Regions from separate parts of the Streptomyces sp. NPDC026417 genome, predicted to be linked through region 1. Evidence: riboswitches for the same ligand, from Rfam matches in the RefSeq annotation. Region 1 holds a riboswitch; the other holds the start of a gene.

Region 1 (4,203 bases):
GCATCGCCGCGGCGGCGCTGGCACTGATCGACGTCAACGGACTGCGCGCCTTCTCGATGCGCAAGCTCGGAGCGGGTCTCGGCGTGGACCCGATGGCGGCGTACCGCTATTTCAAGGACCAGGAAGCGCTCTTCGACGGTGTCGCCGAACTCCTCCTCGGCGAGGTCGACTTCGAGTCGCTGCCCTGGGACGGCTCCTGGCGGGCGGTGGCCGGCCAGTACTGCCGGCGGCTGCGCAGCGCGCTGCTGGGCCACCCGCACGCCGTCGCCGTGTTCGCGACGCATCCGGTGCGCTCACGGGCGGCGACGGATGCCTGCGCACGCCTCACCGGTCATCTCGCCGCGGCGGGCTTCGGCACCGTCCAGGGCGGCCGGATCACCCACAGCCTGCGCGAGTTCACCGTCGGACACGCCCTGAGCGTCGCGGCGATGCCCCGGGGCGGGGAGGCGGCCGGCGACGATCCCTCGGAGCGGTTCGAGACGGGGCTCACCGCGATGCTGGACGGATTCGAGCGACTGCTCTGACGAGGAGCGCCGCCTCGCGCAACGGGCCGTCCGCAGACGGGAGGGCGGGTCCCGGTCGACCGGGACCCGCCCTGTTCTCCGCACGCTCAGGGAGCCACGGGAGCCGCCGGAACGGCCGCCGCCTTGTCCTCCGTGCCCTGCGCGGTGGCCTTCGCGGGCGCCAACAGGCGCTCGGCCAACACGCCGAAGACGAGCCCGAAGGTGGTCCACAACGCCAGCTGGATCGTCAGTGCCGCCAGACGGAACTGCCACAGCAGGGTGCCCGAGAAGTCCTTCGGCACCTCGTCGACCGCCGGGAGGAACGCGTAGGCGAGGCCCACGAGAAGGACGAAGAAGGCACCGGCGGCCAGCGTGGCGTTCCAGTTGCCCAGCCGCGGCGCGAGGCGCTTGCCGAGGATCACGGTCGCGACGGCCAGCAGCACGCTGAGCACCATCATCAGGAAGTAGAGCGTCGTGCGTGTGCCGATGGTGTCGGCGTCACCGACGGACGGCGGATTGGCCGGGTACTTGAGGAACGGCACGACGTACACCGCGAGCAGACCCGCCGTCGACAGCAGCAGCGCACTCGCGCGCGGCCCGAACCGGCCGATGCGTCCGAGGGCGAAGCAGTAGGCGAGGGCCGCGATGCCGCCGAAGGCGATGCCGTACACGAGCACACCGGTGGCCAGGCCTCCGGTGGACTGCATCGTGCGGGTCACCACCTCCACGCCGTGTTCGTGGTGGTGCGCGTGCGACTCCTCGTAGGCGATGGCGGCGTCCACCCGGGACTCACCGAGGAAGTACGCCACGACCAGGGCGAGCAGGCCGGCGGCGAGACCCGCCAGCATGCCGCGCACCAGGAGATTTCTGACTGTTGCTGAGTTCATCGACTCGTACGCTTCCTTGTCGCCGTCAGTGGCAGGGGAAGCCGAGCAGGTGGCGGGCGTCGTGCACCCATTCGTGAACGTTCTCGCCGGAGACGAGGGCGGTGGCGCCCTGTTCGGCACCGACGAAGTAGAGCAGGACCAGCATCAGGATGCCGAAGAAGACCGCCCAGGGAGCGATCGCGCCGATCGGCAGCTTCGCGGGAACGGCGGTGGGGGTGACGCTCGGCTGAGCGACGGACTGCGCCATGTGGCAGGACCTCCTGGGGAACTCGCGTCCCATCGTGGTGGTGCACAGGACGACGGCTGCGGGTCTGACTTGCCCGGCCTCCACCGCCCCTGGAGGGAGCGGCTGTTGCCGGGCTTACAGTGGCGCGACCGTGCCGGACTCTCACCGGGCTTCCGCCGTACCGTCGTCAATATCGTCGAGACCGTACCGCGAAGCGGAGGTCCGGCCAAGGGCGCACGGGAGGCGCCGCGTGCGCCCCACGTGCCGGGTTTACCGTCAACTCACTTCCCACATACGGGTTTTGAGGCCGGGTACGGACGCAATCGACTCATGAAAGCAGGTTCATGACCACGCGAGTGACCTTGATCTCAGCCGCGTCGAGCACCGCGCTGCGCGAGGCCCGTTTCGACGACGGCTGCTCCCTCGACGCCGGTGGGCTGCGGCTCGCGAGGGCCGCCGCGGGCACGCTCCCGGCGGTGCGCGAACCGTGGGTCTCCCCCAGCGTGCGCTGCCGGGAGACCGCCGCCGCGCTCGGGCTGGACGCCGTCGAGGTGACGGAACTGGCCGGTCTCGACGTGGGACGGTGGCGCGGCGCGACCTTGGACGAGGTGGGCGGGCGGGAGCCGGAGGCGGTCGTGCGGTGGCTGGCGGACCCGGAGTGCGCTCCGCACGGCGGGGAATCGGTCCGTGAGTTCTGCGACCGGGTCGCCCGCGGGCTGGCCACGGCCGGCCGCACCGGGGGGCGCGTGGTCGCCGTCGTGGAGCCGGAGGTCGTGCGGGCGGCGCTGGTGAGGGCTCTCGGAGCACCCGAGGCGGCGTTCTGGCGGGTCGACGTGCCGCCGCTGACCGCCACGGAACTCAGCGGCCGCTCGGACCGCTGGAACGTCCGGCCCGGGCGCCCGCTGCCCGGTGCTGATCCCGGCTGAGCAGGCGCGCCGCCGGTCCGCACCTCGCCGTCGCAGGCGGCGCCGGTGGCGACGGTCCCCGGACCGCGGGCGTGTCAGCGCAGGGTGGCCATGAAGTCCATGCACGCCTGGGCGCACTCGCGGCAGGCCTTCGCGCTGTCCTCCGCGCCGGGGTGGTCGTCGAAGACGTCGGCGGACTCCAGACAGACGTCCCGGCACCAGGCGAGCTGGACGCGCATGCCCGCTTCGTCCATGCCGTTCTGCTCGGAGAGCATCCGGCACGTCGCGTCGCACACCTCCGCGCACATGATGCCCTTGCGGCGTACGAGTTCCTGCTCTCTCGGCCCGTCCGGATCCGTGAGGCTCGCGCGCAGCGCGCACGTCCGCGCACACTCCGTACACGCCTGGGCGCACGTGAACCGGTCCTCAAGGAACCGGAAGAGCTCCTGCTCGGATGTCATTGAGGTCACACGGTCCGGGTTGCCGCGCCGGCCCCGGTCAAACCCGGCGCCCGCCGCCCGTGCGGAACCCGGTGTCCGCGGAAGCCGCGGGTGCGGAGTGCGGCGCTCCCGGAGGGCCCGGTTCGTGTGTGGCCCGAGGGGTACTCGCGCGCCAGGAACACTCAAGGGACGGATGCGCCATGAGCACACTTGGATACGACGTGGCGGCGAATCACGGTCTCGTGGCCGGCTTCGCACCGGTGGTGATCGGTCTGGTCGTCGTGGCTCTGCTGGGCGGCGCCATGTGGATGGGCAGCCGGGTGCGCCGCGAGGAGCCCCCGCGGCCGCGGGCCGACGAGCAGCCGAAGCTCCCCGAGGGCGGGCCGGTGTTCGAGGTGACCGAGAACCGCGAACCCGACGAGGTGCCTCGCAGCGACGAGCGCCTGACCCCGTACCAACTGGCGGCGCACGGCAACATCGCGTCCAAGCCGAGCCAGGACCGGACTCGGCAGCGGTGGAGTCACGGCTCCAGCGGCTCCTTCGGCGGCGGCGGCTCGGGCTCCCACTAGGAGCCGCCCCACCCGGCCGGCCCCGGCGGGCCTCCCGGCCCGTGACCGGGCCTGCCGCCGCCGCACGCGGCCCGCAGCAGACCCGCCGGCGTCGTCGCGACGGCCGGCTGCGGGCGTACCCGGGACGCCGCCGCGGCGCGCTCCGGGCGCGGTCACGCCGCCGTGCGCCGTCCGCACCGGGATCGTGGCGCGGGCGGGTGCGTTCGGCATGCGGGCGCGTGCCGCCGACGGGGGTCGGTGGCGGGCCCGCGGTCGGCCGAACCGGCAGGCAGGTCCACCCGCGCCCGTCACGAAGGCGCCTTCACGAACGCACTGTTTCCGTTCTGCGAACAACGGGCCGTCGGGGAGGACACGCGTCCTCGGCCGGGGTGACCATGCAGGGGCACGGGCGCACGCACCCCGCGCCCTCCTCCCCGCAAGGAAGCACATGAGCCTGCCGTCCGCGACCCTCCAGTGGAGATCCGTCAGCTGGGACGCCGCCGCGGCGGTCCGGCTGCGGGAGCTGATGTCCGCCGAACTGGCCCCCCGCTACGCCCCTGTCGAGCACCGTCGGGTCCGCGCCCCCCAGCCGTCGGCGGACGAGATCGTCGTCACCTGGGTCGCCTACGCGGACGGCGTCCCCGTGGCGACCGCCTCACTCCGCAGACTCCCGGACCGGCACGAGGTCAAGCGG
Region 2 (4,203 bases), on a different contig from region 1:
GCGGTGGCGATGTCCGCCGCGCTGAACCTCGTCGGCGCCTTCCTCTCGGTGGAGGTCGCCAAGACGATCTCCGGCGGCATCATCAACGAAGAGGGCATCCGCACCGAGGTCATATTCGCGGCGCTCGTCGGCGCCATCCTGTGGAATCTGCTGACCTGGCTCCTGGGTCTGCCCTCCAGCTCCTCCCACGCACTCTTCGGCGGCCTCATCGGCGCCGCGGTCATGTCGGCCGGCTGGTCGTCGGTGAACGGCTCGACCGTCGTCACCAAGGTCCTCATCCCCGCGGTCGCCGCGCCGATCGTGGCCGGTCTCGCCGCGATGCTGGCGACCCGCCTGACGTACAAGATCGGCAACCGCGCCGACGAGAAGGCGACGGCCAAGGGCTACCGCGCCGGCCAGATCGCCTCGGCTGGCCTGGTCTCGCTCGCCCACGGCACGAACGACGCGCAGAAGACGATGGGCATCATCACCCTCGCCCTGGTCACCGGCGGCGTGCTCGCGCCGGGTTCCAACCCTCCCACCTGGGTCATCGTGTCGGCCGGCATGGCCATCGCGCTCGGCACCTACCTGGGCGGCTGGCGCATCATCCGCACCATGGGCAAGGGCCTCACCGACCTCGCGCCGCCGCAGGGCTTCGCCGCCCAGACCAGCGCCGCCACGGTCATCCTGGCCTCCTCGCACCTGGGCTTCTCGCTCTCCACCACCCAGTCCTGCTCCGGCGCGGTCATGGGCTCGGGCCTCGGCCGCAAGGGCGGAGTCGTCCGCTGGTCGACCGCGACCCGGATGTTCGTCGCCTGGGGCCTGACCCTGCCGGCCGCCGGCCTCGTCGGCGCCGGCGCCGAGTTCCTCACCCAGCAGGGCACCTGGGGCATCGTCGCGACGGGCGTGCTGCTCGTCGCCGGCGCGGGTGTCATCTGGACGCTCTCCCGCCGCCAGCCGGTCACCATGGACAACGTGAACGAGGCCGACGCCGAGCCCGCGGGCGTCGTGACCACCGCGATCGCCGCGGTCACCCCGCCGCCGGCCGGTCCGGTCGCCACGGCCGACCTCGCTCTGGCGGCCACCATCCCGGCCCCGGACCCCGGCCCCTCCACCGAGCCCACCCGCCCGGCCACGGTCTAAGGAACGAACAGCATGCACATCGACTGGGCAGCCCTCGGCTCCGTCTTCGGAGTCAGCCTCGTGGTCACCGTGGCCCTCGTCGGCCTCTTCACCCTGGGCATCGTCGGCCTCTCCAAGCGCGAGTCGGCAACGGCGCAGGGCGGTTCCGCCGCCCTGGCGGTCACCGGCGCGTACGCCTGCTTCGCCGCCTGCGCAGCGGCGGTGGCGTACGGGATCTACCTGATCGTCGCCTGACGGTCGGACAGAACCGGCAAACACCGAACAACACGGCATCACTTCACGTGGGGTGCGGGACGGATCACCGTCCCGCACCCCACGCGTGTGTGGGCCTTCGCACACTCTCCCTCCGCAGGTCAACAGCAAGTTGACGGCTGTTCTGAGGCCGTGGTGGACTGCCGGAGCCAAGTACGGCGGCAAGGAGAGGAAGCCGGTGCGAATCCGGCGCGGTCCCGCCACTGTGACCGGGGAAGGAAGTCCCCGGGAGCCAGGAACTCTCACCGCCGGTCTCTTCGAACCAGGGCGCGGACACCCTGAGTGAGGACATATCGCCATGCGCGGCTGCCCGTTGCGGGTCCTGTTGGGTACGAGGGTTCTACTTCACTCCACGGCGGGCTGACCCCGTGCGTGCCGATCGCGTCTTCGCGTACGGCGCCGCCGCCGGCCTCCTCGGCGACCTGCTCCTCGGCGACCCCCGCCGCGGGCACCCGGTCGCCGCGTTCGGCCGGGCCGCGGGCGCCGTGGAACGCGTGCTGTGGCGGGACCACCGCGGGTGGGGCGCGCTGCACACCGCCGTCTGCGCGGGCGGTGCCGCCGGACTCGCCGCGCTGGCGAGCCGCCGCGTGCGCTCCTCCCCCACCGCCTCCGTCGCCCTGACCGCCGCGGCCACCTGGGCCGTCGTCGGGGGCACCTCCCTGGGCCGGGAGGCCCGGGCCGTCGGCGGTGCGCTGGCGGCCGGGGACGTCGACGTCGCCCGCGAGCGGCTGCCCCACCTGTGCGGGCGGGACCCGCAGGCGCTGGACGCCGACGGGATCGCCCGGGCCGTGGTCGAGTCCGTCGCCGAGAACACCTCCGACGCCGTCGTGGGCGCCCTCGTCTGGGGCGCCGTCGGCGGCGTGCCCGGCCTCGTCGCGTTCCGGGCCGTGAACACGCTGGACGCCATGGTCGGGCACAAGTCCGCCCGCCACCGCCGCTACGGGTGGGCCTCGGCCCGGCTCGACGACGTCGCGGGCTGGCCGGGGGCCCGGCTGACCGCCGCGCTCGCGGCCGTCGCCGGGGGTGACCCGCGCGGTGCGGTACGGGCCTGGCGCGCCGACGCCGGCCGGCACCCGAGCCCCAACGCCGGTCCCGTGGAGGCCTCGTTCGCGGGGGCTCTGGGGGTCCGGCTGGGCGGCACGCTCTCGTACGGCGGCAGGGTCGAGCACCGGCCCGTGCTGAACGGCGCGGGGCGCGCCGTCCGGGTCCACGACATCGAACGGGCCGTACGGCTGTCGCGACGCGTGAGCGGGCTCGCGCTGGGCGTCTGCGTCGCCGGGCGGCTGCTCATCGGGAAGGCCGGGACAAGGGGGGCCGGGGCATGAGTGGCGGACTGCTGATCGCGGGCACCACCTCCGACGCGGGCAAGAGCGTCGTGACCGCCGGGATCTGCCGGTGGCTGGTGCGCCAGGGTGTGAAGGTCGCGCCGTTCAAGGCGCAGAACATGTCCCTCAATTCGTTCGTCACGCGCGAGGGAGCCGAGATCGGGCGGGCGCAGGCCATGCAGGCGCAGGCGGCCCGCGTCGAGCCGACCGCGCTCATGAACCCGGTGCTGCTCAAGCCCGGCAGCGACCGCAGCAGTCAGGTCGTGCTCATGGGGAAGCCGGTGGGCGAGATGAGTGCGCGCGGCTACCACGGGGGCCGTCAGGAGTCGCTGCTCGGGACCGTGCTGGAGTGCCTGGCCGCATTGCGGGGCACGTATGACGCGGTGATCTGTGAGGGGGCCGGCAGTCCTGCCGAGATCAATCTGCGGCGCACCGACATCGTGAACATGGGCATCGCCAGGAACGCCCGGCTCCCGGTGCTGGTCGTCGGCGACATCGACCGCGGGGGCGTGTTCGCCTCCTTCTTCGGAACGGTGGCCCTGCTGTCGCCCGAGGACCAGGAACTCGTCGCCGGCTTCCTGGTGAACAAGTTCCGCGGCGACGTCTCCCTGCTGGAGCCGGGGCTCGACATGCTGCACGGCCTCACCGGCCGGCCCTCGTACGGCGTCCTGCCCTTCCGGCACGGCCTCGGCATCGACGAGGAGGACGGGCTGCGGGTCTCCCTGCGCGGGACCGTCAGGGAGTCCGCGGTGGCGCCGCCGGTCGGCGAGGACGTCCTGCGGGTGGCCGTGTGCGCCGTCCCGCTGATGTCCAACTTCACGGACGTCGACGCCCTCGCCGCCGAACCGGGGGTCGTCGTGCGGTTCGTGGACCGGGCCGAGGAGCTCGCCGACGCGGACCTGGTCGTCGTACCGGGCACCCGGGGCACGGTGAAGGCCCTGGAGTGGCTGCGGGAGCGGGGGCTGGCGGACGCGATCGCCCGGCGGGCCGCCGAGGGCCGGCCCGTGCTGGGGATCTGCGGCGGTTTCCAGGTGCTCGGGGAGCACATCGAGGACGACGTCGAGTCGCGGGCCGGTCATGTCGACGGGCTCGGACTGCTGCCCGTACGCGTGCGGTTCGCGCGCGAGAAGACCCTGACGCGGCCCGTCGGCGAAGCGCTCGGCGAACCCGTCGAGGGCTACGAGATCCACCACGGCGTCGCCGAGGTCACCGGCGGCGACCCCTTCCTGGACGGCTGCCGGGTCGGCTCCGTCTGGGGCACGCACTGGCACGGCTCCCTGGAGTCGGACGGGTTCCGGCGGGCCTTCCTGCGGGAGGTGGCGGCCGCCGCGGGCCGCCGCTTCGTGCCGGCCGACGACACGTCGTTCGCCACGCTGCGCGAGGAGCAGCTGGACCTGCTCGGCGATCTGATCGAAGAACACGCGGACACGGACGCGCTGTGGCGGCTCATCGAGTCGGGCGCTCCGACAGGACTGCCTTTCATCCCACCGGGAGCACCCGCATG

What was found. A riboswitch is a leader RNA that binds a small molecule or an ion and turns the genes downstream of it on or off. The one in region 1 is predicted to bind cobalamin.
Region 2: linked by a shared signal. The riboswitch ahead of ACZ4NT_RS23335 (cobalamin biosynthesis protein) and the one ahead of ACZ4NT_RS32960 (CbtB domain-containing protein) in region 1 are both predicted to bind cobalamin.

The regions. Positions count from the first base shown of each region.
Region 1 covers NZ_JBVHPY010000028.1:27,549-31,751, forward strand. Annotated here, with positions in the region: gene ACZ4NT_RS32950 (TetR/AcrR family transcriptional regulator C-terminal domain-containing protein) at 1-524, shown strand, start outside; gene ACZ4NT_RS32955 (CbtA family protein) at 611-1,390, opposite strand; gene ACZ4NT_RS32960 (CbtB domain-containing protein) at 1,416-1,637, opposite strand; cobalamin riboswitch at 1,675-1,835, opposite strand; gene ACZ4NT_RS32965 (histidine phosphatase family protein) at 1,961-2,542, shown strand; gene ACZ4NT_RS32970 (four-helix bundle copper-binding protein) at 2,617-2,982, opposite strand; gene ACZ4NT_RS32975 (DUF6479 family protein) at 3,162-3,530, shown strand; gene ACZ4NT_RS32980 (GNAT family N-acetyltransferase) at 3,958-4,203, shown strand, end outside.
Region 2 covers NZ_JBVHPY010000015.1:66,920-71,122, forward strand. Annotated here, with positions in the region: gene ACZ4NT_RS23325 (inorganic phosphate transporter) at 1-1,122, shown strand, start outside; gene ACZ4NT_RS23330 (hypothetical protein) at 1,135-1,356, shown strand; cobalamin riboswitch at 1,494-1,635, shown strand; gene ACZ4NT_RS23335 (cobalamin biosynthesis protein) at 1,743-2,699, shown strand; gene ACZ4NT_RS23340 (cobyric acid synthase) at 2,696-4,203, shown strand, end outside; gene cobN (cobaltochelatase subunit CobN) at 4,201-4,203, shown strand, end outside.